3 regions of the Bacillus paramycoides genome follow, and region 1 is predicted to be linked to each of the others. Evidence: riboswitches for the same ligand, from Rfam matches in the RefSeq annotation. Region 1 holds a riboswitch; each other region holds the start of a gene.

Region 1 (11,201 bases):
TGATGTTTAAAATAGGATAGATATCACAAAAAAATGTAAAGACCACCGAAATGAATGAAATAGGTAGCCTTTACACTTTTTTGCTTTTATATAAAACGATGATATATACAGGAAGAGCTAGGAGTAGTGGTACGATGGATCGTGCAGTATGTTTTTCTGATTCTAGTTGGAACGCTTCTTCTTTAGGAAATTGTAATACTGAAATATTAGCAGCATCCCCAATAAAATATAGAAGCAGTACAGTTACTATGTAACATAAAAGTGCAATAAAGCTTCCGTATGAACTCAATGAAAATCCCTCTCTTGTTATCTATTTGTTATCATTGTATCATAATTGTAACAAAAACACACGGTTATATTTCGATGATTTAACAAAATTCGACACAAAACGCCATTTGTGTATATGGAAATAGCATAAAATTTACTGTTTTTTTATGTGTAGATGTCGAATCATACATTGTAATATTACGGATGTGTGACAGAATAAAAAAGAAACGAAGGTAATAAAATTACCTTCGTTTCTTTTTTATTCGTATGAAAGGGCAGTAAAACCCTCACATTGATTCCAGTTTCACTTTATTATTTTGCCCATTCACTCACTTGCTCTACGCTCATTCGTGGTGCAGGATGGCCTTTTAAAGTTGATTCACCAATTGTAATAAGCATAATTGGTACGTAGCGAGATGAAACGTTGAATTCTTCTGTAAGTGCTTGTGGATTGAAGCCACCAATAGCGCAAGTATCCCAGCCAGTTGCTTTAGCTGCAAGCATAAGTTGCATTGCTGCTAAAGATGCATTTGAAAAGGCTGCATCTCTTGGGAATTGCTTACGAGCATATGCAGACTCAATATTTTTAGCTAAGCGCTCTTTTGCTTCTTCTTTCATAAATCCTTGTTCTACAATTGGACCATAAACTGGTTCAACATTTTTATAAGCTTCTAAATCACCTAAAATAGCGACTACAGCAGAAGCATCAAGAATTTGTTGTTGGTTATAAGCAATTGGATGTAATCGTTTCTGTACATCTTCACCTTGGAATACAAGGAATTTCCAGTGCTGCAAGTTCCAAGCAGAAGGTGCTTGAGCAGCTCCCTTTAAAATCTCGTGTAACTCTGTAGATGAAATTTCTTTCTCTGGGTTGAATGCACGTGTAGATGTGCGTTCATATAGGACGTTAAAAAAGTTATCGTTTGTCATTATATATCCTCCAAATTACATATCAAATAATGAAAAAATATATGTAAAATATTCTACTTACATTTTGTAAGTTGTTGAATTTAAGAATATAATATCTTTATTTTAATTGTCAAGTTTTAAAGCGGAAGCTAGGGCATTCATACAAACGATACAATTCCTATAATCATACACTAAAAAAGGAATTTATAGAGTGAAAAAGCGAAGATAACATTCTCAATTAGCTTGTTAACATGTATTCCTCACTCATTAAAGTTTTTAGAGAACAGCCTTTTATAAAATGTTTGTGAGGAATTCAGTAGAACAAGATATATGAAGTGAGTGAAGACTAGTGATGAACATACTACATTTTTTATTAGAGAATACGGTTTTCCAAAATGTATTACAAGATCTTCAGTTAAATGTCCTTTATATAGAAAATGGATGCACACATCAACAAACGATAGAAAATATCCATCCAAAATGTATGTTTATAGCAAATAGTTTTGAAGAAGGAGAAGTATTGTTTCAGAGGACTCAACCACATATTGTAATTATGTATGTAACAGATTTTTCTCAAATAAAATATATAAAGAATATGTATAATCGACAGAGTACATTTATTGTCATTTGGGATCAACAAATAACAAGCGAGTTTGCAGAGTTGCTTACGTTAGGAATACGTAATATTGTGATAGCACCTGTGACTCCACAAATGGTATTAGAGGAAGTGAATAAAAGTTTATATCAGCTTTCTTTAGTGCGACAAGTAAGTTTGCAACAAGAACTTCTTCAAACGATGTTTGATTTTCGCAATGATCTATTATTCATAGTAGAAGACGATGAGATTGTTGATTGTAATACAAATTTTTTAGAGTTTTTCGGATATGAAAATTTGTTTGCCTATCGTGAGCAACATTTAGTATTTGCTGAACATTTTATTAGAGAAAATGGATACTATTCAACAACCCATGATATAACATGGTTAGATGATACACTATCATATGATAGAAGAATTAAGATGTCCAACTATGAAGGAGAAGTTTCAACTTTTTTATTGCGTGCGACACCATTGCCAGAAGATTTATCAAGATTTATTGTGAAGTGTACAGAGATTACAGAATTAGATGAAATCTATCAAGAACAAGAAAGACTTGCTATGATAGATTCATTAACAGAGATTTATAATCGTTTGAAGTTCCAACAAATACTAGAGTCAGAATGGGATAATGCGATGCGTAATAATGAAAACATAGCACTTATTTTATTTGATATAGATAATTTTAAAGCAGTAAATGACACGTATGGCCATGATTTTGGTGACTTAGCGTTAATTCAGCTTGCAGAGCTTATGAAATCTAAAGTGGAGGAGCAACATGTATTTGCTAGGTGGGGCGGAGAAGAATTTATTATTTTAGTAACGAATACAGTAGAAAAAGAAGCATTTCAGGTTGCGGAATCATTACGCTTTTTCATTGAAACAAAGCAATTCTCAGGAATTTCGAAATTAACAGCGAGTTTTGGAGTTGCATTATATGAAAAAGGGATTACAAGAGAAGAATTAATGCAACGAGCGGATATTGCATTATATGAAGCGAAAAAAAATGGAAAAAATCAAGTATGTGTGTATAGAAAAGAAAAAATGTAATTTTTCGCAACAAATTGTTGCGATTTTTTTTTATTGTTTGATAATAGAATAGGGGGACAATTTTTAGCGAAGGAATTATGGAGGATTAATATGATAAAAAAAGTAATGGGCATGGCTTCACTGTCTGCTATAGTTGGCGGCGGAGTATACTATTTTCTTGTTAACCCCAATATAAAGGAAAACACTGTATTAACAACTAAAGTGAATCCTACTATTGAATCGGAAGTACAAGGGAATATAGAAGAAAAAGAAGAGCAACAAATTGATTATGCTAGCATATCTCAAAAATTAGATCAATATTTAGTCGGAAAGCAATTCAATGGAACAGTTTTGGTAACAGATAAAGAGCATATTATATTGAATAAAGGATATGGGTATGCTGATGTTCAAAATAAAATAGAAAATACGCCTCACACAAAATATCGTATCGGTTCTATTACGAAAACAGTTGTTGCCACATCTATTTTACAGCTGCAAGAACAAGGGAAATTGAATATTCAAGATAATGTAAATAAATATATTCCTTCATTTCCGGAGAATAAAAATATTACGCTATATCATTTATTAACGCATACCTCTGGTTTACCTGAACACGCAAAAGGCAATGTTAATGCTGCTTCCCGTTTACAGTTAATTAATTGGATTGGACGTCAAAATTTAGAATTTCCTGCAGGAACAGGTTGGAGATATACAGATTATAATTATATGGTGCTTGCTTATATAATAGAACATATATCGAAAAAACCTTTAGGAGATTACATAAAAGAAAACATATTTGTAAAAGTAGATATGCATGAATCTGGTATGGGAAATATGGTACCTGGAGATAAAAATTTTACAAAGGGTTATGTGAAAAAAAATCAAGAGCTTGTACCAGCGCAGAAGTTAGGCATGGATTGGCTATATGGTTGTGGTGAGATGTATACGACAGTTGGAGATATGAAGAAATTAGACGAAGCAATTATAAATGGAAAACTTCTTTCTGAACAAAGTATACAAGCAATGTTTTCACCTTCAGCAGAACGGAAATATGCATTTAGTTTTTATATATATCCAGATTATTTTCATAATCATGGTGTATTATCTGGTTGGAACACTTTCAATAATTTTAATAAAGAAAAAGGAACTTTTGTTATGTTATTTTCAAATGTGAAAAATAGTATGAATGATGATTTTAATAAAGAGTTCCGAAAGATGGTAAATGATTTATTAGAACAAAGGGGATGAGAAAATGGAACATAAAACTTTATCAATAGGTTTCATTGGTATTGGCGTAATGGGAAAAAGTATGGTTTATCACTTAATGCAAGATGGTCATAAAGTATATGTATATAATAGAACGAAAGCAAAAACAGATTCTTTAGTGCAAGATGGTGCACATTGGTGTGATACACCGAAAGAGTTAGTAAAGCAAGTTGATGTTGTAATGACGATGGTTGGGTATCCACATGATGTAGAAGAAGTATACTTTGGGATAGATGGAATTTTGGAGAATGCAAATGAAGGCACGATAGCAATTGATTTCACGACATCTACACCAACATTGGCAAAACGTATTAATGAAACTGGTAAAAGTAAGAATGTATATACGTTAGATGCACCTGTATCTGGAGGAGACGTTGGTGCGAAAGAAGCAAGACTCGCAATTATGGTCGGTGGAGAGAAAGAAATATATGAAAAATGTTTACCGTTATTTGAAAAACTAGGAACAAATATTCAGTTGCAAGGGCCAGCTGGAAGTGGACAACATACAAAAATGTGCAATCAAATTGCGATTGCTTCTAATATGATTGGAGTATGTGAAGCTGTTGCTTATGCGAAAAAGGCTGGATTAGATCCTGATAAAGTATTAGAGAGTATTTCAACGGGAGCAGCAGGTAGCTGGTCGTTAAGTAATTTAGCTCCTCGAATGTTAAAGGGAGATTTTGAACCAGGTTTTTATGTAAAGCATTTTATGAAAGATATGAAGATTGCTTTAGATGAGGCTGAAAAATTGCAATTACCAGTACCAGGTTTAAGTTTGGCGAAGGAATTGTATGAAGAGCTAATAAAAGATGGGGAAGAAAATAGCGGAACACAAGTGTTATACAAAAAATACATAAGGGGGTAAATGAAATGGATCTTCAAAAATTTGATGAGATGATTGATGCTGTGCAACGAGCAACTTGTATACAAATTAACGAAAAACAAAAAGAAGCGTTTAAACAAAAATATGATTTTGAACCGGAATTCGAATATGGAAAAGATGAAAAAGGGCATTACGTTATTCGAACTTCAAAAAAGATGCTGGAAGAAATGGAATTTTATTTGGCATTGAAATATGATCGAGATGGAGTGGACCTTTATATGCAAGCAGAGATCGACGGTATAAGCCACGTATCTGTTAGCTATAGTGAAGATGCCCTGCATTTACAAGAATTATTTCAATTTCTAGAAGAAAATAAATAAAAGTCCTCATGTGAGGACTTTTATTTATTTTTAATTTTATAATTATAAGCTAGAGGCCCGGCGGCATCGTTCAATTGGGAATGGAATCACTTGCGCAGTGTGATTAGGACCAAATTGTTTTGTACGAGCATGGCGTATTATATAAAATGCACAGAGAATTGAAACAGGAATAGCACCGAATAAACCAAAAAATAAAGCGCTTACACAAGATGCGACAAAACCTAAAACACCAACCTCTAACTCTTCCATAATAGCTCCTAAAATAACAGGAAGTGCTCCACATGTAACCCCTAGTATAAGTGCGATAAGTAAACTCATGATTCTCCCCCTCTGTTTGCCATATTCTTTTCCTTCTTATTTAATTGTAGTATATCATATACAAAACAGAATTTTCAGAAAAAATTCAAAAAAAGTTCAATAAATGTTCAAAAAGTGTTAAAAATTCACTTGAAAAATAGAAGGAGAGATTGTTTTGGAATAGAAGGACTCATATGTTTGAGAAAATAAAAAATCAGGCTTATTTCATTTTTTGAAATAAGCCTGTTCCATAGGAGGATGTATATATGTAGAGTGAATAAAAGGTTGGAAAAGGGGGTCCAAGACCTTTTATTCAACTGACTACCTTAATAGATTGGAACCCAGCCTTCAGTTGTAACAAAAATACGAATAGCTACAACTTGACGATCATCTTGCAAGGTAAAATAATGTCTGGCATTTTCAGGAACAGATATGAGATCGCCTGGTTCAAGTTCAACGTCAAAGAACTTTCCATCTTTTCCTTCAATGGCAAAGATGCCATGACCACTAACAATAAAGCGAACTTCATCATCAGTATGATGGTGTTCTTTTTGGAAATTAATTAATAATTCGTCAAGGTTAGGTGTGCTATTTGAAAGTGAAATTACATCATGTGCTTTATAACCTCGGCGCGCTGAAACATCAGCGATTTCTTTTGAGAACACAGCTAATATTTCAGCTTTGTTTTCATCTGTTAAAGAATAATTTTCATTTAAATGAGTAGGAAGCTTAGAGATGTTCCATTTCTCATATAAAACGCCTTCCTCTTGTAGAAATTTAGATACTTCCACTTCATTTTCAATGCGAGTATTTACTTCATGAATACGAATTTGCGCCATTAGAAACGCCTCCTTGAATTGATAATAGTTTTATATGAAATTGGAATAAAAACTCATAAGCTTCTAATCTTTTCTTTGCATCAAAGCTATCTCGTCCCCATACGGTAATACCATGGTTACGGATTAATACTGCTCCCGAATCGCCTTGTATATGCTTTCGGAAGTTTTCTCCAAGCGTTGGGATATGGGCATGGTTTTCGATAATAGGAATATTAATTGTTGCACCTTCTTCCCAAATATCAAGAGCTTTAATAATTTCTTGATTTTGAAGGGTGACTGCATCACTATATAAATTTGTGATGACATTGTTATCAGTTGTATGAACATGAAGTACGCATCCGGCATTCGTATTGTTATAAATATGTGTATGCAATATTGTTTCTGCTGAAGGACGTAATTCAGTCTCTAATACGGGAACTCCTAGATGATCTACTAATAGAAAATCATCTGGAGTCGTTTTTGTTTTATCTTTACCACTTGCTGTAATGAGAAAAGTGAGTGGTTCATGACTAACCTTTATAGAAATATTACCACTCGTTGCAGGAAACCAATGTCGTGTTGTTAATTCTTTTTTTATCTCACTTAAGTCATACCATTGACGAAAAAGTTGTTTCATAATTTCACCTCCAACAAATGTTTTAATGCAACTTGAACATCGTAAAATGTTTCAAAAGGTGTATAGGCGATATGATTTTCTTCACACTTTGTAATAAGGAAGTCACGGGCAAACACTTTATCTGCTTGTTTCGCAGCTTGTAAATCAGTAATGGAATCTCCAATTACAATATGGAAGTCATTCGTATCACTTAATTTACGGATTAAAGATGATTTACATAATCCGCAATGATTTTGACAATGATGATCACAAGGATGAGGCCAATTAACGGTAATGTATTCACTTGAAAAATCTGTTTCATTACAGTAAATCTGCTCTTTTGGAATAAGTCCTTGCAAGAGTGGATAGACGAAGAAATCCATCCCACCTGATATAACATAAAAAGAAATGTTATTTTCATTTACAAATTGTATAAATTCATGAAAACCACTACGGATTTCAACAGTCTCTATTAAAAATTGAATCATATCATCGTGTAGATTAGTAGGTATGAATTGAAATAATTGAGAAACACCTTCTTGAATAGATAGCTCTTGTGATAAAATTCTATTCTTTATTTCTTCAGCTTCTGGTGGTGCAAATTTTTCCATAATGGACATAATGTTATCATTATTTGTAATCGTGCCATCAAAATCACAAAATACTTGAATACTCATAATTTCACCTCATGAGAGGGATTTCCCCATATTTGTAGTGCACTATGCAAATTTATGTCATCTACTTCATGAAGAGGTATATGTTGCAAAGTAGCATCAATCGCAGTACGGAAGGCTTTACCGCCACCCTGCGCTCCATTCGGATGTCCGTGTATCCCGCCGCCAGCATTAATAACAACATCTTTACCGAAATCTCGTACAATAAAGGGAACGAAACCAGGGTGAATACCAGCAGATGGAACAGAGAAGCTCTTCTTGAAAAATGCATCGTCTTCAGTTAAATATTTTGAGATAGCAAGAGTTTCTTCTTTTTCTAGCGCAACACTCCCGTATGGAGAGGGGAATAATGAAAAGTCAGCGCCAGCATAACGTAATAGCTTTCCGAGTAATAATGGAGATGAAATTCCATATAACCTGGATGCTGAGTAAGCACCACTTACAGCAGGATGTGCCATAATAGGAACTGGGATTTCATCATCTTCTGCAAGTGATTGTAGTACATCTAGTCCGTAAGCAAATACGTTAAATAATAGAATATCAGCCCCAGCTTGCACTGCACGTTTCGCATTTTCTTTTAAATCAAAAGTTCGTCCGGTTAAATTTACGGCATATAAGGTTTTATGTCCGTACGTTTCATATACGGATTGTAAAACTTCTTTTCCAGATACAATGCGTTTTGTAAGTGGTGTTAATGTATTCTCAAATAATATTTCATCATCTTTTACGATATCTACACCACCAATTGCTTGATCGCGTAATTGCGTTTTTAAATACCCAATATTTCGTCCAATCATCCCTTTAAAAATACTCATTAAAAGAGGGCGCTCATACACTTGTAAAAGGTTTCGAATACCATCTATGCCGAACTTTGGACCAGGAAAATGTTTTTTTAATTCGTCTGAAAAAGTTAAGTCAATTAATTTTACTTCGCCATCCAGTGATAGCTTTCCAAATGTAGTTGTTAAAATAGCTGGTAAATCTGGACTGAAGTTTAATAAAGGATATTCGATTTTAATAATCCCGCGTTTTACTTTTTTACGTAAATACGAATTGGTATGTTCTTGTTCAGCTAATTCCTCAACATGAATGACGTTGCCTTTATGTTGTTTTAATTGTTCTTGCAATAAATTTGGCAAATGTGTCCAAGATCCAATTGTTAAACCGAGTGCAATTTGCTCAGCTTTTTTTTCTAAGTTATGTGAATCGTCATGGATTAAATACGTCGCTATAATTCCGCTCATTGTTATAACCTCCTAGTTAAATAAAAAAACCTCTCAGCTAAGGAGAGGTTTTTTTACAACCAGCTCCTTATCTGTCAGCGTAATGCTGCGAGAATTAGCACCGTGTCTACAATTGTAGATCGGTTGCCGGGTTTCGTCGGGCTCGTCCCTCCACCTGCTCTTGATAAGAAGTATTTAGAAATGTTTAAATTTTTAAGATAACTGAATTTTGTCAGATAATTTTCATGTTGTCAATGATTTTTTGAAAAAATTCAATTTATCGATTCGATTAATGGCTTCTCGTAATCTATCTTCTGTATGCAAGAGACCAACGCGGACATACCCTTCGCCGTGCTCACCAAATCCAACACCAGGAGCAACTGCAACGTGCGCTTTTTCTAGTAAAATATTAGAAAATTGCTCAGATGTATAACCTTCTGGTACAGGAAGCCATGCAAAGAATGATCCTGTTGGAATATCTACATTCCAACCAATTGAGTGACACGCTGAAATAAGAGCATTTCTGCGAGATTCGTAACTATTTACAAGGTCTACGACGCAAGATTGTGAACTTAAAAGTGCCTCACGGGCAGCATCTTGCACTGCACCAAAAATACTAACATACATATGATCTTGTAATAAGTTAATTGTTTCAATGACACTTTCATTCCCTACTGCAAAAGCAATACGCCATCCAGCCATATTGAAAGTTTTCGATAAAGTGTAAATTTCAATTCCTGTATCTTTGGCACCGTCTGCTTGTAAGAAACTAACGGGCTTTTGACCATCAAACCCAATAGCACCGTAAGCAAAATCGTGAACAACTAATATATTATGTTTATTCGCGAAATGAATGGTTTCATCAAAGAAATCTTTTGATGCAGTAGCACCGGTAGGATTATTTGGGTAGTTTAAAAACATTAACTTTGCTTGTTTCGCAATAGATTCATCAATTTTTGTATAATCTGGTAAAAAATTATTTTCTGCAATAAGCGGCATTGTTTCAAATTGTGCTTTTGCTAAAGCAACACCTGATAAATAGTCTGGATATCCTGGATCTGGAACGAGAATCGTATCACCAGGGTTTGTAAAGCAAACTGGTAATTCTACTAATCCAGCCTTTCCGCCAAATAAAATAGCAACTTCTGTTTTGGGATTTACTACTACATCATATTCACGTTGATAGAATGTTGCCACGGCTTCTTTTAAACTTTCATGTCCGCGAAATGGCGGATATTTATGATGAATGGTCTTTTCTGCAGCATCTTGTAAAGCTTTTACGATATGCTGCGGTGTTGGTTGATCTGGATTACCTTGACCTAGATTAATAACATCATGACCAGCTGCTACGACTTTGTTAACTTTTGCAACAAGTGAAGCGAAAAATTGTGTCGGCAATGATGTTACTATCTCAGAAGGTTGAAATAATTTCATACTTTCCACCTCTTTTGAAAGTTGTTACAATTCTAGTGACAAATGATATAATCTTTCCAGTATTTTGTAAAGAAAAAATTATGAATGGGGCTGACAAAATGAAAGTCGCATGTATTCAAATGGACATTGTCTTTGGAGATGTAGAAAAAAATATTGAGAATGCTAAAAATAAAATAAGCGAAGCGATGAAGGAAAAACCAGATGTTATTGTGTTACCAGAACTATGGACAACAGGATATGATTTAACAAGACTCTCTGAAATTGCAGATAGGGATGGATTGGAAACGAAAGAAAAGTTGAAAGAATGGTCGAAACAATATGGTGTACATATTGTCGGTGGTTCCATAGCGAAGCAAACAAAACAAGGTGTTACAAATACAATGTATGTTGTAAACAAGGAAGGAGAACTAGTCAATGAATATAGTAAAGTACATTTATTTCAGCTTATGGATGAACATAAATATTTAATAGCCGGAAATAGTACGGGTGAATTTAAGTTAGATGATGTAGAGTGCGCCGGCACAATTTGTTATGACATTCGTTTTCCGGAATGGATGCGCGTTCATACTGCTAAAGGTGCAAAAGTTTTATTTGTTGTAGCAGAATGGCCATTAGTTCGTTTAGCACATTGGCGTTTACTATTGCAAGCAAGAGCAGTTGAAAATCAATGTTATGTTGTCGCATGTAATAGGGCAGGAAAGGACCCGAATAATGAGTTTGCCGGTCACTCTTTAATTATTGATCCTTGGGGCGAGGTTGTTGTAGAAGCGAATGAAGAAGAATCAATTTTATTTGGAGAGCTTCATTTTGAGAAAATTAAAGAGGTTCGCAAAGGAATTCCAGTTTTTGCAGATCGTCGTCCAGAATTAT
Region 2 (11,201 bases), 1.5 Mb from region 1:
GGAAGTTCTGGTTATGGTAATGAATTTTTAAAAGCAAACTATAGAAAACAAGGATTTGCTGATTATGATGATGTTATATCTGGAGTGGAGGCACTAGTTGAAAAAGGGATTGTAGATAAAGATAAAGTAGGAGTTATGGGATGGAGTAACGGAGGATATATATCAGCTTTCTGTTCTACATTTAGTAGTAGATTTAAAGCCATTTCAGTTGGAGGTGGAATTACGAACTGGAGTACCCATTATGTAAATACAGATATCCCTTACTTTATTAGAATGTATTTAGGAAATACTCCATGGAATGATCCAGATATATATAAGAAAACATCACCAATGACATATATTAAATCAGCTTGTACGCCTACGTTAATTCAACATGGAGAAAAGGATGTAAGAATTCCAATTACAAATGCATATGAGCTATATGAAGGATTAAGAGACATGGAAGTTGATACAGAATTAATTATATTTAAAGGAATGGCATATAGTTCGGATCAGCCAGGAATGAGAGTAGCTATTATGAAGCAGAACTTGATGTGGTTTTCACACTATATTCTTGGAGAAAGCATGAGAGATTTTAGTACTATATAATGGATATACGCATAGGGGTTTTTCAGTGTACAATTGGGTCGGATTGTTGTAAACTGCATGCAAGCCATTATGATTATAAGGAAACATAATTCGGAGGACTAATATGACAGCGAATAAAAATGAGTTATCTGTAGAACAACGTGAAGAGCTATTAAAAGTATTACAAGCTCGTTTTGAGAAAAATATGAACCGCCATGAAGGTCTTGAATGGGCTAAAGTTGAAGCAAAGCTAGCTGCTAATAATGAAAAATTATGGTCAATTCATGAAATGGAAGTAACTGGCGGCGAGCCGGATGTTGTTGGTTATGATGAAGAGAAGGATGAGTATACTTTCTATGATTGTTCAAAGGAGAGTCCTAAAGGCCGCAGAAGTCTTTGTTATGATCTTGAAGCGTTAGAGGCAAGAAAAAAACATAAACCAGAAAATAACGTTATTGATGTAGCAGCTGCTATGGGCATTGAATTATTAACGGAAGAACAATATCGAGAGTTGCAACAATTTGGAGATTTCGATATGAAATCATCAAGCTGGGTACAAACGCCTTCAGATATTCGGGAACTCGGTGGTGCTCTATTTTGCGATTATCGCTTCGGACACGTTTTCGTGTATCACAATGGGGCAGACTCTTATTATGCTGCCAGAGGTTTTCGTGGCTCGTTAAGAGTTTAAATTTAGAGTAAACAAAAAAGAGCCTAATATGTAGGCTCTTTTTCTTATTTATAGTTTAAAAGTAAACCGTTACTACGCAGTTTTACTTAATTTATATGTTCCGTGGTTGTTTTTACGGAAAGGTTTTGGGAAAACATAACCATCTAATCCAATACGTCCAGCGTTCTGTCCTGCAACTAAAATGAACATAGTCAAAATAAGCAGGTTTGGGTTTACACTAACAGTTCCGCTTAATAAAAATGAAAGATTCATTATGATTCCGAAAAATGCAGCTGTTTTTGTTAATCCGCCTAAAATCAAACCTAGACCTACTAAAATTTCTCCCCATTGAACTAAAAAGCTAAATAGATCTGCGTTTGGAAGAACAAAATGTTGAAGGAAATCTGCCCACCAACTTTGTACGGCAGGGTGGGCACCTGACGCCTGAGCGATAGCGCCCTTTAGAAAACCACTTGCGTCAAAGGATTGTCCGAAGACTTTGCCTATCCCAGCAGCGAGCCATGTATATCCTATGTAAAGTCGTAAAAATAATAATATGAAAGCAGCACGTTTATCAGTTCTTAAAAAATTGATAACCATTGAAATCCCTCCAATATTGTATTTACAAGTTTATTATATATCCATTGTGAAAAAATTCACAATGGATATAATGTGAACAAATTTATGATTTTTTATTTATAAAATTGCACATAAAATATTGTGAAGTTTATTTTTGAAAATTAAGCAATAAATGAGGGATAGGAGCTATCTATTGTAGCGGATAGCTCCCTTAGTAAACAGGTTCATGTATGTTCTTTAAGTTCATATGTATGTTCCTTATTATTTCTCTGGTTTTATATAAGGAACAACTTGTGCAGTAACCCCTACAGAAGCACCGCGAATAAAGTCTTGGTTTTCTAATACCTTAAAGTTTTCTGTTTTTCCTGTTAGCATAACACCTAAAATTTTCACTTGATCGAATGGTTTGCCCTTGTTTGATTTTAAAAACTTCTGCATATCTTTGTCATGTCCATCGTCATCGTATTGGTTAAGTGAATCAATGAACTCTTTGTATGCTTCTTCAGGGGACTTGTCTGGATTGAATCCGTAAACAGGCATACCGGCAGGACCTCTACTTTCATCTCTAATAGGTGAGACCATATATAGCCATACGATATTTAAGTTATCTGGTATTTTTGTTTGAATTTCTTTTAATGTATATGGTTGATCGAAAGAGATGGCGACTTCCGCAACATAGTTTTCCATTTTGGAAACTGCACTTAATTCATTTTTGACTCCATCGTAATATTCCTTGATGTCCGGATTATAAAATGTAGCAACTTTATTTTTCGTTTGTTTATCGTAATTATAAGACTCTGTATTAGACCTCCCCCAATGAGTTCCTGGTATTACCTCATTGTAATCGATGTTAGAGCGAAACCAATCGTAAGGGCTTGTCAGTGTATTCCATTTTACTACGTAACCATTAATATTTTTAGAACGATTTGATGTAATATTGCCGCCAAACATAGAGGAGTTACTCGTTACTTGAGAATCAATTTGTACATTCGGTTCTGCAATTGAATTATATAAAAAGAGTTGTTCGTGAAGCCTCATAGAGCCTTTCGCTGCGAAGTAATTACCAACCTTATAAATGATAGGGATAAGCATGATTACAACGATAATAGAAGTAATGATGTTTTTAAATAACTGTTTCCTTTTAGCTTTTTTTAATGCACCTTTTAAAGAAGTATCCATTAACGTTTTCCTCCTATTTTTGCATGAATGGTTTTACGTGCGCGATGTAATTTTTGTTTAACACTGTTCACTTGAATATCTAGTATTGGGGCGATTTCTTCATATGTAAAATCGTAATAATACTTTAAAAAGAAGGCTTCTTTATATTCTAGTTTTATATCTTTTAATAGATAGAAAATCTCATCTTTATTTAAAACAGCATCCAGTTCTCGGTCTGTATATTGTAATTTTGAATAAATCTCTTCAGTTAAATAGATGTTCTGTTGCTCTTTTTTTCTCTTTAAGTCAATGTATTCATTTAATGCGACTCTGAAAAACCATGGACGTATGTTATCCTCGGTTAAGCTATCTAGCAATGTGTATACTTTATAGAAGGTATTTTGGATGATGTCTTCTGCATCTTCTTTTATAGCCCCTTTCGCTAATAATAGTTTGAACACTTCCTCTCCTAAATTGATAAGATAGGAGGTTAATATATTTTCTTTTCCCATCATTTTTCCTCCCTACACTTATACAACGAATAGGTAATAGTAAATGTATACACTTAAATTAAAGTTTTGTTCTTGATACAAATAAAAAAGGCATATAACAATCATATGTTATATGCCTTTTCTATTATATATTTAGTAATTTATTTAGGTAATGTAAACTTAGCTTTTTTACCTTGTGAAATATCTTTAGCTTCTTTATTTCTCATAGGTCCTAACTCAATCTCAAAGCTTTTGTCTTTCCAAATCTTCTCATACTGCTCTTGATCTAAAATAAACACTTGCAGTAACTCTCCAGATGTTCCCGTTTTGACTGAAGCGTTATAGTCGTAATTTAGTAGCATGCCTTCATTAATCGTATATTGTGTACCATCATTCACTCTCAATGTAGAGCTTATAGGAGATAGTGAAACATCTTGAGTATCTTTGTTATCAAGCTTGAATTTCACCGTTAATAGAACAATACCGTTTTTGAAATTTGCAAAGCGCGGTGCTTCGGCGGAATTTGGTGTGAATTGAGTAAATTGATATCCATCTAATGTAACATTAACAGCGCCTAATTCTTGGCTGTTATTAATACTTGATTTCTCTTTTAACATTTTTTTATCGCCCATGTTATTAGCTGTAGCTTTATCTTGGTAGAAAGCATTATCTGTTGCAACCTTTTCAGCACCTTGTTTGTTTAAACTTAATGAAAAGCTTCCAGGACTTCCGATTGGAGCGTCGAATTTTCCTTTATTAGCTTGTGCAGTTGGGACTGTGACTGAGACTGTTGAGAGACTTGAAATTTTTGCTAGATCATCTTTTCCGAATGGATACGCGATATAACCAGAAATAGTTTCTCCTGCTTTTACTAAGTAATCATTCGTTGGAGCAAGCTTAGTTGGTAGCTGATCTTCTTTTGGAATTAAATCTTTATAGTTACTATATACCTTCTGCGCACCAGTAAACGATATGTCCAATGCTGGCATATAATAAATATCTTTAGCTGAACTATTTTTTACGCTATAGTTCACAAGAATGACTCCGCCCTCTGTTTGACGGTTAAATGGAATGTTAAAGTCCGTATGGAATCCATTTAATTCAACTAATGTATAACTGTTCATCGATACTGAAATATCTTCAGCTTTATAAACTTGTGGTTCCTTATTTTCAAAAAGAACTTTTGTTTTCCCGCCTGTTTCTTTTTCCATATAGGAAATAAGTTTAGAATAATCGCTGGAGCTAGTAGCGGTATTTTCCGTCTTTTTATCCTCAGTTTTTTTATCTTCAGATTTTTTTTCAGCAGGTTTACTTTCTTTCGTTGTATCCGGTTTGCTTTCTTTTGTTGCATTTTCTTTTTGTTCTTTATTTGTCGTATCGCTTTGACCACAGCCAGTTATTACAAGAGCTGCTACGATTACTGTAGAAAATAAAGAAAGTAATTTTTTTGACATGTTTCTTCCCCCTATTTGTGTAAAACTAAACTCTCACATTAGCCCCACGTTTTATTATAAGAAAGTAAGCCAGTATTTACCAGTGTTTTTCTGAGTATTTTAATTATTTAGTTATTGTAATATATTAAAATTAGTAGAATGTCGGCATGGAATATCGACTTTTATTTTTTTATCATTTGAAATATTACATCATATTGGTATGATAGAAATAGAGATATATGGAAAGGGGACAAGGACTTAATATGTGGATGAGCTTGTAATGATTAGAAACTAGATACATAAATTTTGCTCTCATAAGTGAGAGTTTATTTAGCTATCTATAAATCATTCAAGGACTGCATATTTGGCTTGTACATCCCTTTTGTAAGGATAATGTGTAGGGAATTTTATATCTCTTATATAAAATATGCGTCCTTTAAAATTGGAGGAGTATATAATGAATCAATTAAAAAATAAAGTAGCAGTTGTGACAGGTGTAAGTCGTCTAGATGGTATAGGCGCAGCGATTTGTAAAGAATTAGCTGGAGCAGGATACGATATATTTTTTACGTATTGGACAGCGTACGATAAAGAGATGCCTTGGGGCGTTGATCAAAGTGAACAAACACAATTAAAAGAAGAGTTACTAAAAAACGGTGTTAAAGTATCGAGTATGGAGTTAGATTTAACTCAGAATGATGCACCGAAAGAGCTTATAAATAAAGTTACTGAACAACTAGGCTACCCTCATATATTAATTAATAATGCAGCGTATTCTACAAATAATGACTTCTCTAATTTGACTGCTGAAGAATTAGAGAAGCACTACATGGTCAATATTCGTGCGACTACATTGTTAAGTAGTCAATTTGCAAGAGGATTTGATAAGAAATCTGGTGGTAGAATTGTGAATATGACTTCGGGGCAATTTCAAGGGCCTATGGTTGGGGAACTGGCGTATGCAACAACGAAGGGAGCTATTGATGCCCTTACGAGTTCGTTGTCAGCCGAGGTAGCTCATTTAGGAATAACAGTGAATGCAATTAACCCAGGTCCAACCGATACAGGCTGGATGACTGAAGAGATAAAGCAAGGGTTAAAGCCGATGTTTCCTTTTGGTAGAATTGGTGAGCCGAGGGATGCAGCAAGACTCATTACGTTTTTAGTAAGTGAAGAGGCAGAATGGATTACGGGACAAGTTATTCATTCTGAAGGTGGGTTTAAAAGATAAAAAGAAGGTATCTCACCCTGGTGAGATACCTTCTTTTTTAATCTTTCTTCAATCTTCGTGCAACACCATTCCCTAAAGACTGTAGCCCTTGAACGAGGATAATTAAAATAAAGACGGTTGCATACATTACTTCCGGTTCGTAGCGTAAATGTCCGAATCGATATGCTAAATCACCAAGACCACCAGCACCTACAAGCCCAGCCATTGCTGTTGCGCCAATTAATCCAATTGTCGCGATTGTTAACCCAAGTACAAGGGAGGGACGAGCTTCTTTCACCATAACGTGCCAAATGATTTTTATAGTAGAAACGCCCATTGCTTGGTAAGCTTCAATAACACCACGATCGACTTCTAATAATGCTGTCTCCATCAATCTTGCGATATAGGGAGCAGTGAAGACGACAAGCGGTACGATGACACCTTGAACACCAATGGATGTTCCCACTAGAAACTTTGTAAAAGGTAAAATAAAGAATAGTAGAATGATAAATGGAAGAGAGCGAATAATATTAATAATTGTATTAAGAATTGGATAAATGATTTTATTTTCATGTTGCCCACCAGGTCTTGCTAAAACAAGTGTGACGCCAAGTGGTAGTGCAATAAGGATAGAGATGAATAGTGAAATAGATGTCATTTGAAATGTTTGAATAGTTGCTTCCCATATGACTTTACCCCATTCATCCAAAAAGGACTTGTTTTCCATGATCTGTTCTACCTCCTTCTACGATGATTCCTTGTTCTTGTAAAAATGATAAAGCACGGTTGATTTCATTTTGTTCTCCTTGCATATGAATGACAAGTTTCCCGTAAGCTTCATGTTTTAATTGAGTAATATTACCGGATAAAATATTCGGATATACTTGGAATCGTTTTGTAGCGACAGCTAATGCTGGTTCTCCTGAAGAATTTCCTATAAAAGAAAGAGTTACAATTTCACCAGTAGTTTGAAGTTCTTTTTGTACTTCTTCTGGAATTTTTGTTGCAAATGCGCTATTTACAAATTTCTTCGTTGTTGCATGTTGTGGGTTTGTGAATATGTCCTTCATAGTCCCGCTTTCCACTACTGCTCCATGTTCCATAACAGCAACTTGGTCACATATACGCTGGATGACATTCATTTCATGTGTAATTAATAAAATTGTGACCCCAATTTCTTCATTAATCTTTAATAATAAGTCAAGAATAGAATCCGTTGTTTCTGGATCTAAAGCGCTCGTTGCTTCGTCGCTTAATAACACTTCTGGTTCATGTGATAGTGCACGTGCAATGGCAACACGTTGTTTCTGGCCACCAGAAAGTTCACTCGGATAGGCATCTTTTCGATTAAAAAGATCGACAATACGTAAATACTTTTCTACTCTTTTTTCAATTTCTACTTTTGGAATGCCAGCAAGACGTAACGGTAATGCGATATTTTCATAAACAGTCACTGTTTTAAGTAAATTGAATCCTTGAAAAATCATCCCGATTTTTTGTCGCGCTTTCGCTAGTTCTTTTGCTGATAAAGTTGTTAAGTCTTGGCCGTTTACAATGATATTTCCTGTCGTTGGTTTTTCTAATAAATTGACACATCGAATTAATGTACTTTTACCAGCGCCACTATAGCCAATGATTCCAAATACTTCGCCCTTTTTTACTTGAAGGGAAGTAGACTTAAGAGCTTCCACATTCCCTTTTTTTGTTGTAAATACTTTGGATACATTTTTTAATTCAATCATTATCGTCAGCCCCTACCAAGATGGTAAAGCAGAACCATCAAATTTTTTCTCGATAAATTCTTTTACTTCTTTAGATTGATAAGCTTTCTTTAATTTATTTATAACAGCATCATCTTTATTTTCAGTACGAACAACGACCCAGTTCACATATGGTGAATCTTTTCCTTCGCGGAAGATAGAATCTTTCGCAGGGCTTAATTTTGCACCTAATGCAAAGTTCGTATTAATTGCAGCTGCTTTTACTTCACTTAGCTGAGTTGGTAATTGAGATGCTTCTAATTCAACAATCTTTAAATTTTTTGGATTTTCAATTACATCTTTTGCAGTCGCTTTTTCTGTAGCCTTTGGATCAACTTTTAAAACTCCAGCTTTTTCAAATAGTTTTAAAGCTCGAAGTTCATTCGTTGGATCATTTGGTACAGCGATCGCATCGCCATCTTTTAAGTCTTTTACATCTTTTATGCCTTTAGAATATATGCCCATAGGGAATGTTACTGTTGAGAATACTTCTGTTAATTTCATATTACGTTCAGATTTAAATGTGTCTAAATATGATTTCGTTTGATAGCTATTTACATCAAGGTTTTTTTCATCCAAAGATACGTTTGGCGCTACATAATCATTAAATATTTTCACATCGATTTCGAGTCCGTCTTTCGCTGCCACTTCTTTTACCTTTTCAAAAATTTGTTCATGCGGTCCACCAGTTACGCCGACCGTAATCTTTTTCTCATCTAGTGCTTTTACTTCTTTATCTGAACTCGCGCTACATGCGCCTAATAATAAGACTGTCCCACTTACAATGCTTAATAATACTTTCTTCATCTATAATTCCCCCTTCATATACGTTCCAAAATAAAAAGCACCTCTCAAAAATAAGAGAGGTGCCGAATAGACAAAATGGGTTCCTCTCTTATCTTCCAAAACGAAAACTCGTTTTGCAGGAATTAGCACCTTAGCTTATATGTCATAAGCTCGGTTGCCGGGCATCATCGGGCCAGTCCCTCCGCCACTCTTGATAAGAGTATGTGTATGTAGTTTTTAATATGGTACTAATAGTAAATCTTACAAAAAGAATTGTCAATGTTATTTTCTGAATATATTTTATTTTAAGGTAATCGAAACGTTCCCTTTTTTATGCCCTATTTCCACATACATATGAGCTTCAGCAATTTCTTCTAATCGGTAAGTTCTATCAATAACAGGTTTTAAATGTTCTGTTTCAGTTAGTTCTTTTAGTAGAATCATATCCTCTTTACTTACTTTTGCCATCATTCCATTAACAGATACATATTTTCCATTGGGTGTTAATGTATTTGTACAAAGGGATTTTTTATACTTCCCAACTGCATCAAATATAATATCGTAACGCTCGCGCCGCTTAGTAAAATCTTCTTTCGTATAATCAATTACTTTATCCGCTCCTAAAGATTGCACGAGTTCAAAATTTGAATTACTACAAACAGCTGTAACGGTCGCACCAAAATATTTAGCGAGTTGTATGGCAGCTGTTCCTACTGATCCAGAGGCACCATATATGAGAACTTGTTGCCCCTTTTTTATCCGGCCTTTTCTCAGAAAATGCAACGCTGAAGTTCCACCAAAAGGAATAACTGCCGCTTCTTCATACGTTACATTGGTAGGTTTTAATGTTATTAATCCACTTTCATGCACGCATGTGTATTCGGCATAACCACCAAGATTTAGTTCTGTTAATGCAAAAATTTGATCTCCTTTTTTAAATTGAGTTACATCTGTCCCAATATCCTCTATCTCTCCTGCTAATTCTACGCCAAGTATAGGGTTTCTCGGTTTTCTAAGTCCTAATACAAGTCGCATAGGAATCCAAAATAATAGAGGGCTATTAAATCCGCGTATTCTACAATCTCCAGTCGATACACTTGTTGCGTGAATTTTAACTAATACTTCGTTCTTTTTAGGTGTAGGTTTCTCTATATTTTGAAGCTGAAGAACGTTAGGTGGTCCATACTGTGTGCAAATGATCGCCTTCATAATGACCTCCTGAAATGAGTTGTCGTTATTTACATCATATTTAAGATCTTTATTAAACATGTCGCTATATAGCGAGTATAGATTAAAAATTATATAGATTTCATAGGAAAAGAGGTGATATTATTTTGGGAAAGGGGGCGACAGTATGAAAAAAATTATTTTTGTTTCAAGTTTAGTACTTGCAGTCAGTCTAGGGGTAGGGTGTAGTAATGAGAAAACAGCAAAGACGGATGAGCCGAAAAAAGAATCAGTTCAAAAAGAAAAGGAATTAACGGCGAGGGATGTTTTCAAGAAAACGAACGAAGCTTTTAAAAATGAAGAACATGTAACGATGACATATGGTGTAGGGGTAAAAGCTGAGGGAACAGAGATGGATATAGTAAAGGCTAAGATGCAATTAGAGCCAAAGACAAAGAATTCTCGTTCTGAAATGAATATTTCCGGTACAGATGTTGTAGTGTATACTGTGGATGGTAAAGTTGCTGGTGAGGTAAAAAACCCTAATACAGGAGAAGTTATAACCGTACCAGAGGAGCAATTAAACGCTGGTGGAATGAAAGCAACTCAAGATATTATAGATAAGTTAGAAGTACCGGAAGTAGTTTTAGATAAAATGAAGATGGAGAAAAGCGGAGATAAATATAAACTGAAATTTACATTAAAAGGGCAAGAAACAGAAAGTATGTTAACTAGCATGGATGAAACGCAGAAGAAAATGTTACAAGCACAAAATGCGAAGATAGAAGAAGTGGATGCAGAATATATCATTACAAAAGATTTTAAATATGAATCAGCAAAGATAGACATGATTATGAGTAGTAATGGCAAGGATAAAGCGCACATTATTACGAACGCAAAATATACGTCGTACGAAAAGTTTGACCCAATACAATTGCCAGCAGCAAAGTAACAGTTTTGATGAGGGGGACCTAAAATAAGGTGCCCTCTTTTTTGTATACTTTCTTCTTAGGAAAATATGTACAATATGAAGAGGGAAAATTGTAGAAGAGGAGAGTGTCGTTTGAGAAAAAGAAAGATAGCGGTGGTTGTTGTAGCTTATACAGTGTTGCTTGCAACGTCTGTACATACATATAAAGAACAACTTGATCATCCTATTATGAGTGATGTAGGTAAATTGCTTCCGACAAAAATAAAACGTGTTGAAAGTGCTACTGATGAGCACTCGTTAATAAAATTAGTGCAAGATGCAAATGTTTCTGGAGAGAAAATTTCGATTGCTGGTATGCAACATAGCCAAGGCGGGCAGACGTATTATCCGCATGGTACGATGCTTGATATGAAGGGATATAATAAAATACTAGAATTTAATCCAGAGAA
Region 3 (11,201 bases), 650 kb from region 1:
TATAATGCCATTTCATATTACACACGGAATGACACTATTCGCCTTACTATATTCTATTTTCTTTGTAACAGTATTCGGTTTAGTTATGTGGTATGTTGGTGTTCAAAAAATTGGAGCGTCACATACGATGGTATACATGTATATAACGCCTCTTGTAGCTGTTTTATTTGCAGCTGTATGGGCAAATGAATATGTATCGTTTCAACAAATAATCGGTGGAATTATTATTTTCTTCGGTCTATGGTTTGTGAAATCGGAGAAAGTAAATGTACATTATGCTGCGGGAGAACCTATATCAAAATAGGAAAACAGATCACCTATGATCTGCTTTCCTATTTTTTTATTTTTGGTAAGAAGACGAGAAATAAGATAGCAGTAATAAGTGGAATTAAGTTTAAAAATGGGATGCGGAAGAGTGTGATAAGAATAATACCTGGAAGAAGAACACCGAGGACAGCGTAGAAAATACTATGATTTTTCGTGTACCAATACAATGAAAGTCCAATAAGTGCAGGGATAATGAGGTGAATGAGAGCCATTAAAAAATAAATCATTAGACGCCCCCTTTATTTGTGTGCTTATTACATCATATCCGTATGTTCATAGATTGATATCACTTTTTTCATAAATGGACGAAAAAAGTTTGGAAAAACGTCACAAATTATGAGAATATGATGTTTGAAATCTTGTATAATATTATTTTCTAAAAACATTTAAACAACATAAACATACTGTTTATGTTGTTTTTAATTTGGGTGAAATGGGTTTAAGGAATATGGATTTGAAAGAAAATTTTGTTGGATAGATCAGAACTAACGAAGAGAGGTACAGCATGATTAGTATGTCATTAAGGTCGTTTAAAATTCAATCGTATTATTTACTAGGTTTTCTTGTACTAGGATGGATGGTAACGCCGTTTTCAGCACATTTTCTAGGTGCAGGAATTGGGCTTATCGTAAGTATGTATTGTGTTTGGCTTTTAGGGAGACGAATTGAGAAGCTTGGAGATAGTATCGTAAAGAAAACTAAAGCACCGACGCTCGGTATGTTTAACCGTTTTGCCGCTGCTATTTTAGGTGCTATTATTATGTACGAAATTGAGCACCATATGGTTATGTGGGCATTTGCAGTAGGGATTATGGGCGGTTATTTCTTAATTGTTGTTAATTTAGGATACTATAGCATGAAAGATGAGAAAGAATTAACGAAGAATTAAAAAGATAAAAAGATAAAAGACTTCTTTTTAGATGGAATAGATGATCCAGCCACGGATAGAAGCGGTCGGGGCCTTTTTTAGCCCCATGTGGTGTGAAACCAGAGAGATGTAGCGAGTAGGGATATAATTTATATATTCGAATCCGTAATTTGGCTATGTGAAAATCGGTTTATTCTGGGATAAATGATGATATTATAACAGGAAGTGTAACTTTGCATAAAATGCAGGTTTCCGCTTCCATTAAGTTAACATGAAATTACGTATTAGTATGACTTTGACGTTCTTTAAAAAAGTTGGATATAACACAACAAATTATTCCGGTCATTAGAATAATATATTTTATCGTTTCACTTGTATGTTGAAATAAATTAACGTTAAGCATTACAAGTCCCCAAAATAGTTGGATCGCTCCGTAACTGAATAAAATTTTTCCTGTACGAGAAAAATTTTTCATAGGTCTCACCCTTTCCTGTATATGTAAATTGTATCATAAAAAAACTGAAAACGAATGATTATAAAATGAATTTTCTGTAATTTATCGAGATAAGTCATAGATGAAGAGAGAAGATATAGAAAGAAGCTTACGTATAAAACGTAAGCTTCTTTTTTATGTAAGTGTGTATAAACCGTTAAGCCGCATTGGGTTTTGTCGGTGAGTACGCGAAACTTTGCGGTTACACGACACTTATTCATATGAGTAAGGGGTATTCCAACAGAAAGTTTGTACTTAAGCGATTGGACCGCCTAAGTTAATAATATCTTCAGAAACGCTGTCGAACTTTTTGAAGTTCGCTTTGAACTCGTTCGCAAGCTCGATTGCTTTTGCTTTGTAAGCAGCTTTATCAGCCCAAGTTTGTTCAGGCATTAACACTTCGTCAGGTACACCTGGTACGTGAAGTGGAACTTCAAGACCGAAGATATCATGTTTAGCTGTTTCAGTTTTTGCAAGTTCACCGCTTAATGCTGCTTGAATCATTGCACGAGTGTAACCTAAGTTCATACGTTTACCAACGCCGTATTCGCCACCAGTCCAGCCAGTGTTTACTAAGAATACTTTCGCATCGTGCTTCTCGATTTTTTCACCAAGCATTTCAGCATAGCGAGATGCTTCAAGTGGTAAGAATGGTGAACCGAAGCAAGTTGAGAATGTTGCTTGCGGAGATGTAACGCCGCGCTCTGTTCCTGCTAGTTTACTAGTGTAACCACTTAAGAAATGGTACATAGCTTGTTCTTTTGATAACTTACTGATTGGAGGCAATACGCCAGATGCATCAGCAGTTAAGAAAATGATTGTATTTGGGTGTCCAGCAACACTTGGCAGTACGATATTGTCGATCGCATGCATAGGGTATGCAGCACGAGTATTTTCTGTTAAAGTAGTATCGTTGTAGTCTGCGATACGCGTTTGGTTATTAATGATAACGTTTTCTAAAACAGATCCAAATTTGATTGCATCGAAAATTTGTGGTTCTTTCTCGTGAGAAAGGTTTACACATTTTGCATAGCAACCGCCTTCAATATTGAATACACCGTTATCAGACCAACCATGCTCATCATCACCGATTAATTTACGGTTTGGATCAGCAGATAATGTTGTTTTACCTGTTCCAGATAAACCGAAGAATAGTGCTACGTCGCCTTCTTCACCTACGTTTGCAGAGCAATGCATAGAAAGAATATCTTGTTCAGGTAATAAGAAGTTCATAATAGAGAAGATTGATTTCTTCATTTCTCCAGCGTATTCTGTACCACCAATTAGTACGATACGTTTTTCGAATGAAACCATAATGAATGCTTCAGAGTTTGTACCGTCAACAGCTGGATCAGCCTTGAAGTTCGGCGCAGAAACAATTGTGAACTCTGATTCATGAGTTGTTAATTCTTCTTCAGTTGGACGAATGAATAATTGATGTACAAATAGATTGTGCCATGCATATTCATTAATAACTTGAATTGGTAGGCGATAATTGCGGTCAGCGCCTGCAAATCCTTTGAAGACGAATAACTCTTCTTTCTCTTTTAAGTATTCTAAAACTTTTGTATATAATTTATTAAAATGTTCTTCAGAAATCGGTTGATTCACTGCTCCCCAAGCAATTTTGTCAGCAACCGATGCTTCTTTCACAATAAATTTATCTTTAGGAGAACGTCCTGTATATTTTCCTGTTGAAGCAGAAACGGCACCAGTAGAAGTTAATTTCCCTTCATTTCGCATTAATACTTTTTCCACTAATTGCGGAACACTTAGTTGAATCTGTGCATTGCTTCCGTTCAATAATTCGTGTAAACCAATTTGGACATTCACAGTACTCATATTTATATACCATCCTTTTCATTTAATGAAATATTTCTCGTAATCCCCAACAAGAGTATAACACAATTATATAAATAATGTATACTATTTATTTCTTTTTGTTTGTGTGAATACATTATTTCCTTATTAATATTTCATTTTAGGCGTATTGAGAAAAACTTTCAGGAAAATGTGAATATTAATTGACAAATGAATAGCATTTCTTTAGTATAGGTTGGGACGGATACTCTCTTATCCCGAGCTGGCGGAGGGACAGGCCCGATGAAGCCCAGCAACCTCACTTGTAGTGGTAAATACAGGTGAATAGGTGCTAAAACCTGTGCGAGGCTACAGGTCTCGAACGATAAGAGCGAAGGGCAAAAAGCAGTATGCAAGTAGCAAATTAAACCTTTCCTCTATATAAAGTAGGAAAGGTTTTTCTGTATGCTTGTGTGGGAGAATAAATGTATGTCGCAATCTGTGGCAAATTAAGGATGAGTTCCGTACAATATATACAATTACTGTAGGGAGGTTTACCACATGACAAAAAAACGTCATCTGTTCACATCTGAGTCTGTAACTGAAGGACATCCAGATAAAATTTGTGACCAAATTTCTGATTCAATTTTAGATGCGATCTTATCAAAGGACGCAAATGCACGTGTAGCTTGTGAAACAACTGTAACAACTGGTTTAGTATTGGTAGCGGGGGAAATTACGACTTCTACTTACGTAGACATTCCAAAAATCGTTCGTGAAACAATTCAAGGTATTGGTTACACACGCGCAAAATACGGATTCGATGCAGAAACTTGTGCAGTTTTAACATCTATCGATGAGCAATCTGCTGACATCGCTATGGGTGTTGACCAAGCGCTAGAAGCACGCGAAGGTCAAATGACTGACGCTGAGATTGAGGCAATTGGTGCAGGAGACCAAGGTTTAATGTTTGGTTTCGCATGTAATGAAACACAAGAGTTAATGCCACTTCCAATCTCGCTTGCTCACAAATTAGCTCGCCGTTTAACTGAAGTACGTAAAAATGATACATTATCATACCTACGTCCAGATGGAAAAACGCAAGTTACAGTTGAGTATGATGAAAATGGTAAACCAGTACGTGTTGATACTATCGTAATTTCTACACAACATCACCCAGATGTTACATGGGAAGAAATCGATCGCGACTTAAAAGAGCACGTAATTAAAGCTGTAGTACCAGCAGAATTAATCGATGGAGAAACGAAATTCTTCATTAACCCAACTGGTCGCTTCGTAATTGGTGGACCACAAGGTGATGCTGGTTTAACAGGACGTAAAATCATCGTTGATACTTACGGTGGATACGCTCGCCACGGTGGCGGTGCATTCTCTGGTAAAGATGCAACGAAAGTTGACCGTTCTGCAGCATATGCAGCTCGTTATGTTGCGAAAAACATCGTAGCAGCTGGTCTTGCTGAGAAAGCAGAAGTACAACTTGCATACGCAATTGGTGTAGCGCAACCAGTATCAATTTCAGTTGATACATTCAGCACTGGTAAAGTATCTGAAGACGTACTAGTAGAACTAGTTCGTAACAACTTCGATCTTCGCCCAGCTGGTATTATTAAAATGCTAGACTTACGTCGCCCAATTTACAAACAAACAGCAGCTTACGGCCACTTCGGACGTACTGATGTAGATCTAACATGGGAACGTACAGACAAAGCTGCAGCTTTAAAAGAGCAAGCTGGTCTATAATATATGAAAAAAAGCTTTGCGCTCACGGCGCAAAGCTTTTTTTATTACGTTTTATTTACGACTTGGATGCACGAACCACAATAAACTTCTCCATCTAGCTCAATGTACTTTTTCATATTTGTCATACCACTTGCCGGAAATGGCATATGAATCCACGCTTTTTCATATGTTTGTATTTCTTTCCCGCATGATTTACAAAGGATTGGTTTCCTCTTGAACATATGTAATTATCCTTTCATTTGACGTACTTTGCCTGCGCAAAAGGCACTGCTTAGTAAAAATAGTGTTGCGAATATAATGCTTACGAATGTAGCGTATGGAATTGCACCTTTTAGAGAAAAGCCGACAGTAATGGAAGCGACGAATAAGAGGATGAATGTTGTTGTTAGTTTTTTATAAAGTTCCATAGTGAGTGAACCTCCAAATTATTTTGTAATTTAAAATGAAATCTACTATGTGGAAAATATAAGAGAATTTAAAGAATAGCTAATGATGTGTAGTCTAGGAGTATAAGAAAATATATTTTCCTTTTTGTGGTTGTATATACTTATATTGTATCATGGTGTATTAACGGCTTCATACATAATTGTGTAAAGGTAGGTATGATAAAATGAAGAAAAGACTTTAGGAAAGGGAAGATATAAAATGAGCGTAATCGAACATAAAAAACAAGCACCGAAAGAAGTGCGTTGCAAAATCGTAACAATCTCCGATACACGTACAGAAGAGACGGACAAGAGTGGACAACTATTACATGAATTATTAAAAGAAGCAGGGCATACAGTGACCTCTTATGAAATTGTAAAAGATGATAAAGAAAGTATTCAGCAAGCGGTGTTAGCTGGTTATCATCGGGAAGATGTTGATGTCGTGTTAACAAATGGCGGTACTGGTATTACGAAACGTGATGTGACGATTGAAGCGGTATCAGCGTTATTAGATAAAGAAATTGTCGGGTTTGGTGAGTTGTTCCGCATGATTAGTTATTTGGAGGATATCGGAAGCAGCGCGATGTTAAGTAGAGCAATTGGCGGTACAATTGGGCGCAAAGTTGTCTTTTCCATGCCAGGGTCTAGCGGAGCGGTTCGTCTTGCGATGAATAAATTAATTTTACCGGAATTAGGTCATATTACATTTGAGCTGCATCGCCAATGAGTAAGTATGCTGGAATTGTATTAGCGGGCGGTATGTCGAGTCGATTCGGTGAGCCGAAAGCGTTAGCGAGCTGGCAAGGTAGTACTTTTATAGAGCATATTTTGAAAGTGATGACAACTATGTTGCAAGAAGTTGTGGTCATTAGTCATTCTGATCTAAAAGAGCGAGTAGAGCAACTCGTACAAGTTCCTGTTATAGAAGATATTCCGCATTATAAAGGAAATGGCCCACTTGCTGGAATTGTATCAGGAATGGAATATATAGAAGCAGATTGGTATGCTATTATGCCTTGCGATGCGCCAAATGTTTCACAAGAATGGTTTACCATTTTGCTAGAGCAAACGAGCAATGAATATGATGCGGTTGTACCTATTATTAATGGAAGAAAACAACCGTTACTTGCAGCGTACCATAACCGTGTGAAAGAAAGAATTTATACTTTGCTTCAGGAAGAAAAAAGAAGTATGGGCCAGCTTTTATCACAATGTAATGTGAAATATATTGCTGGTGAAGATGTACAAGCGAATGCGGATTGGTTTATAAATGTGAATACGAAAGAAGAATATGTGCAGGCTCAAAAAGACCTTTCAAATGAATGAAAGGTTTTTTGGTATACAGAAATTGGGGAACAATTACTGTATAAAGGTATGTGAGTAAGTTGATTTTAAGGGGAATTTCTTAAAATCACTATACAGTTAAAATACTGTATAACCATATATTAATTTTTATGGGTTTTTATTACAAGTATGTTTAGTTATGTTTATTTTTGATATAATGAATATAGAAATAAAACAATGTTTAGCCTTATGTATCATTTATGAAACTAAAATTTATAACTGTGTAATAAACTCCCTTCGTCTAGTTGAAGGGAGTTCTTCTGTTTAAGCGAGTAATTCTGATGCGGTGTGCTGAAGGACTTCTTCATATTGGTCAAGTAAGCCACGAAAAATTTCATCCCAGCTTTTTGTTTTAGCATAAGAAGAAGCCGCTATGCCCATTTGTATAAGTTGCTCTTCATTTCGCAATAAAGAATGGATGGATGATAGAAATGAATCCGCATGTTTGGGCGGGCAAAGAATTCCTGTTTTTCCATCTGTAATAATATTTTTAACCCCACCACTATTTGCACCGATGACAGGTGTACCGCATGCAAGTGATTCGAGTACGACATTTCCGAACGTTTCAGTAGCAGATGGAAATATCATGATGTTAGAACAAGCATATGCTTCAGCTAAATCCTTACCTTGTAAATATCCAGTAAAAGTGACATTTGCTTTCGGAACAGCTTCACGTAAATTTGTTGCTAGAGGACCGTCTCCTGCGATGAGCCAATGAATGTCATTTCGAGTATGCGCTGTTTTCACGATAAGGTGTTGCAACGTATCAATATCTTTTTCAGGGGCAATCCGTCCAACATAGGAAAGGACATACTTGGCTGTAATATTATATTTTTTTCGGAATAGGTCTGTATTGTAAGATGGATGAAAGAGTGTGCAATCTACACCACGTCCCCATATGGAAAGGGCTTGAAAGCCTTTATTTTTTAGTTGGTGTAACGTTTCAAAGGAAGGAACGAAATTTTTTTGCATATGACTATGAAACCATTTTAAATAGTTCCAAAGCATATGAGAGAGAAATTCGATTTTGTAATAGCGTAAATAAGCATCGAAATCAGTATGATAAGAACCGACAACTGGGATGTTTAACTTTTTTGCATAATACAATCCACAAAGTCCCATGTTGAAAGGTGTAGCAATGTGAATAATGTCAGGCTTAAAGGAAAGAAGTTCTCGTTTGATGCGCGGAGTAGGAAAAGAAAAGCGACATTCTGGATATAATATTGTTAACGGGATACTTCTCATCTTGTTCACATTGGCCACGAAATTATCTTCAGCTGTATGTTGAGGGGCGAAAACAGAATAGGCGATCTTTTCTTTCTGAAAGTAACGTGTTAATCGTTCTAATGTTTTCGCAACCCCGTTCACTTGTGGTGTAAAAGTATCGGTAAAAATGGCGACTCTCATCATATCACTCCTTTATGTGAAAAGTGGGATGACTTGATAAAAAGAGATGATGCCAGAGCAAGTGCCGAGGCACATACCGACAAATACATCAGATGGATAGTGAAGCCCTAAATAAATGCGCGAAATACCGACGCATAATGCTAACGGTAATAAAAAAACAAATAAACTTGGATTATAGCAAATAAATGGAATAAGGACAGAGAAAACGGCTGTTGTATGACCAGACGGGAAAGAGTGGTCTTTTAATGGATGGACTGGATATTTCGCATCCTGAATTGTTAAATAAGGACGTTTTCGTGGATACCATCTTTTTAATATTTGCACAGGAATATGGCTAATTGCTAACGAAATAGCAGTTGCAATTGCAGCTTGATGCAAAGTCCCTTTTGCGAAAATTAAAAAGAAAAGTGTGAGTGCGATTGAGAAAGTAGCACCACCTATATGAGTAATATTGCTGAAAAAGATATTTAATGTTTTTTGATCAAAGTATCGGTTAATTCCCTTGAAAATGTAACATTCTATTTTATATAGTCCGCTGGCCTTCATGAAAATTCTCCTCCCTCGCTTACATATATATGGAGATATTAGCTTTTATTTTAATAAGATTTTATTGAGGGAGTAATAATGTTTTGTAAAGAAAAAGTTAGTTTTTATAAAAAAAGCTGCCACTTTAATGGCAGCTGGAAAAGTTACTTCTGTAATGATTTATAATACTGACCTTTTTCAACATATTGTGTGCGAATTCGCTCCATGTCTTTACGGTCTTCCTCTGTTAATTCACGAATGACTTTCGCTGGGCGACCGAAGGCTAACGTGTTTGGCGGGATTTTCTTTCCTTGTGAAACGAGGCTTCCAGCGCCGATAAAAGCTCCTTCGCCAATTTCAGCACCATCTAATATAATAGATCCCATTCCAATTAAAGCATCTTTTTTAATATGGCAGCTATGTAAAATAACTTGATGCCCAATTGTAACGTCGTCTTCTAAAATAAGAGGATATTGTGGGCTTTGGTGGAGTGTACATTGGTCTTGTACATTTACTCGATCTCCAATGATTGTTGGTGACACATCACCGCGTATGACTGTATTAAACCAAATACTTGATTCTTCGCCAACGGAAACATCGCCTGTAATCGTAACATAGTCAGCGATAAAAGCACTACTCGCAATTTTCGGATTTTTTTCTTTGTAAGGATATATCATGTAAAGCCTTCCTTTCCTAGAGACTAGTTTAAGTGTATCAAATTATGAAAAAGAGTGAAATGGAGGAGGTTCGTATGTGGAATTATGAAGCGGAGGAAGCAAAGGCTGTAATCGTTATTGTGCACGGCGCGATGGAATATCACGGACGTTACGAAGCTGTTGCGGAAATGTGGAATCATAACGGCTACCACGTTGTGATGGGAGACCTTCCGTCACATGGAACGACTTCAAGAAATAGAGGACATATTGATTCATTTGATGAATACATAGAGGAAGTTAAATTATGGGTGAAAGAGGCAAGAAAGTATAGGTTACCTATTTTTATATTCGGTCATAGTATGGGTGGTCTTATCGTTATTCGTATGATGCAAGAAACGAAGAGAGAAGATGTAGACGGCATTATTTTAAGTTCACCATGTTTAGGCGTATTGGCTGGACCTTCAGCACCACTTCAAGCTGCCTCAAAAATATTAAATATTATCGCTCCAAAATTGCAATTTGCAACGAATCTTACAGTGGAAATGTCAACTCGTAATCATGAAGTTAGGGACGCGATGGAGAATGATTCATTGTTCTTGCGCAAAGTATCAGTACGTTGGTATAGTGAATTGATTAAGTCTATTGAAATTGCTCATAAGAAAATAGATGATTTTCCAGACGTTCCACTCTTGCTAATGCAAGCTTGTGAGGATAAACTTGTAGATAAAACACGTGTCCGCACTTGGTTTGATAATGTTAAAATAAGTGATAAGGCTTTTAAAGAATGGCCGAATTGTTATCACGAGTTATTAAATGAGTATGAGCGTGATGAAATTTTGAATTATATTCAGTCATTTACTGAAATACGCATCAATAACATAATAGAAACAAACAAATAAGTAAATTATTTGTACATTGAATAGAGGAGATGAAGGAAGAAGTGAACGTACCGAGTAATCCCATAACGCTCATGGCGAAAGTATACCGTGATGTGTTTCCGGTTGTACACCATGAGCTAGCGATGTGGAAAGAGCGTGCCTACCATATTCCGAATGATGAGCTTCATAGTCAGGCAATCGCAAGTATTGAGCATAAAACGTTTCATTGCGAAGGCGGTGGCATTTTATCACTATTAGCAAATGAACACCGAGAGGAATGTATTCGTTTTATCGTAGCGTATCAAACGATCAGCGATTATTTAGATAATTTATGTGATCGTAGTACATCACTTGATCCGAATGATTTTGCTGCACTGCATGAATCTATGTTAATGGCATTATCGCCTGAAGTAGAAGGTGGCGGTAATTATTATCGTTATCGTGATGATCAAGATGATGGTGGTTATTTAGATGAACTTGTTGAAACATGCCAAGATGTTTTAAAGAAAACGAAGCACTATGACAAAATTGCTCCTATTCTTCATGAACTTGCTTGTTATTATTGTGATTTACAAATTCATAAACATGTAAAATTAGAAGAAAGAGAACCACGATTACAAACGTGGTTTGAAGCACATAAAGAAAACTTACCTGAGATGAGTTGGTTTGAATTTTCAGCATGTGCTGGTTCTACTCTTGGAATCTTCTGTCTTG

What was found. A riboswitch is a leader RNA that binds a small molecule or an ion and turns the genes downstream of it on or off. The one in region 1 is predicted to bind S-adenosylmethionine.
Region 2: it holds a riboswitch for S-adenosylmethionine, as region 1 does, so the genes downstream of both, AAG068_RS01020 (MetQ/NlpA family ABC transporter substrate-binding protein) here and mtnW (2,3-diketo-5-methylthiopentyl-1-phosphate enolase) in region 1, are expected to answer to the same signal.
Region 3: it holds a riboswitch for S-adenosylmethionine, as region 1 does, so the genes downstream of both, metK (methionine adenosyltransferase) here and mtnW (2,3-diketo-5-methylthiopentyl-1-phosphate enolase) in region 1, are expected to answer to the same signal.

Annotation. Positions count from the first base shown of each region.
Region 1 covers NZ_CP152427.1:3,945,165-3,956,365, reverse strand. Annotated here, with positions in the region: gene AAG068_RS20305 (hypothetical protein) at 71-289, opposite strand; gene AAG068_RS20300 (nitroreductase family protein) at 580-1,197, opposite strand; gene AAG068_RS20295 (GGDEF domain-containing protein) at 1,529-2,821, shown strand; gene AAG068_RS20290 (serine hydrolase domain-containing protein) at 2,912-4,048, shown strand; gene AAG068_RS20285 (NAD(P)-dependent oxidoreductase) at 4,053-4,931, shown strand; gene AAG068_RS20280 (DUF3909 family protein) at 4,937-5,269, shown strand; gene AAG068_RS20275 (hypothetical protein) at 5,312-5,587, opposite strand; gene AAG068_RS20270 (1,2-dihydroxy-3-keto-5-methylthiopentene dioxygenase) at 5,893-6,405, opposite strand; gene AAG068_RS20265 (methylthioribulose 1-phosphate dehydratase) at 6,383-7,021, opposite strand; gene AAG068_RS20260 (2-hydroxy-3-keto-5-methylthiopentenyl-1-phosphate phosphatase) at 7,018-7,677, opposite strand; gene mtnW (2,3-diketo-5-methylthiopentyl-1-phosphate enolase) at 7,674-8,918, opposite strand; SAM riboswitch class I at 8,983-9,088, opposite strand; gene AAG068_RS20250 (pyridoxal phosphate-dependent aminotransferase) at 9,141-10,331, opposite strand; gene AAG068_RS20245 (carbon-nitrogen family hydrolase) at 10,346-11,201, shown strand, end outside.
Region 2 covers NZ_CP152427.1:166,723-177,923, forward strand. Annotated here, with positions in the region: partial or broken gene AAG068_RS00975 (S9 family peptidase) at 1-588, shown strand, start outside; gene AAG068_RS00980 (DUF4256 domain-containing protein) at 692-1,258, shown strand; gene AAG068_RS00985 (DoxX family protein) at 1,331-1,837, opposite strand; gene AAG068_RS00990 (sigma factor regulator N-terminal domain-containing protein) at 2,078-2,995, opposite strand; gene AAG068_RS00995 (RNA polymerase sigma factor) at 2,995-3,486, opposite strand; gene AAG068_RS01000 (DUF5068 domain-containing protein) at 3,627-4,919, opposite strand; gene AAG068_RS01005 (SDR family oxidoreductase) at 5,326-6,129, shown strand; gene AAG068_RS01010 (methionine ABC transporter permease) at 6,167-6,835, opposite strand; gene AAG068_RS01015 (methionine ABC transporter ATP-binding protein) at 6,810-7,850, opposite strand; gene AAG068_RS01020 (MetQ/NlpA family ABC transporter substrate-binding protein) at 7,863-8,675, opposite strand; SAM riboswitch class I at 8,761-8,875, opposite strand; gene AAG068_RS01025 (NAD(P)-dependent alcohol dehydrogenase) at 8,955-9,863, opposite strand; gene AAG068_RS01030 (hypothetical protein) at 10,009-10,773, shown strand; gene AAG068_RS01035 (FAD-binding oxidoreductase) at 10,885-11,201, shown strand, end outside.
Region 3 covers NZ_CP152427.1:4,590,274-4,601,474, reverse strand. Annotated here, with positions in the region: gene AAG068_RS23880 (DMT family transporter) at 1-304, shown strand, start outside; gene AAG068_RS23875 (hypothetical protein) at 333-554, opposite strand; gene AAG068_RS23870 (ATP synthase subunit I) at 833-1,216, shown strand; gene AAG068_RS23865 (hypothetical protein) at 1,473-1,670, opposite strand; gene pckA (phosphoenolpyruvate carboxykinase (ATP)) at 1,944-3,530, opposite strand; SAM riboswitch class I at 3,759-3,880, shown strand; gene metK (methionine adenosyltransferase) at 4,050-5,249, shown strand; gene AAG068_RS23850 (hypothetical protein) at 5,294-5,470, opposite strand; gene AAG068_RS23845 (hypothetical protein) at 5,477-5,656, opposite strand; gene AAG068_RS23840 (MogA/MoaB family molybdenum cofactor biosynthesis protein) at 5,895-6,404, shown strand; gene AAG068_RS23835 (molybdenum cofactor guanylyltransferase) at 6,401-7,003, shown strand; gene AAG068_RS23830 (glycosyltransferase family 4 protein) at 7,286-8,428, opposite strand; gene AAG068_RS23825 (phosphatase PAP2 family protein) at 8,441-8,974, opposite strand; gene AAG068_RS23820 (gamma carbonic anhydrase) at 9,118-9,630, opposite strand; gene AAG068_RS23815 (alpha/beta hydrolase) at 9,705-10,508, shown strand; gene AAG068_RS23810 (tetraprenyl-beta-curcumene synthase family protein) at 10,550-11,201, shown strand, end outside.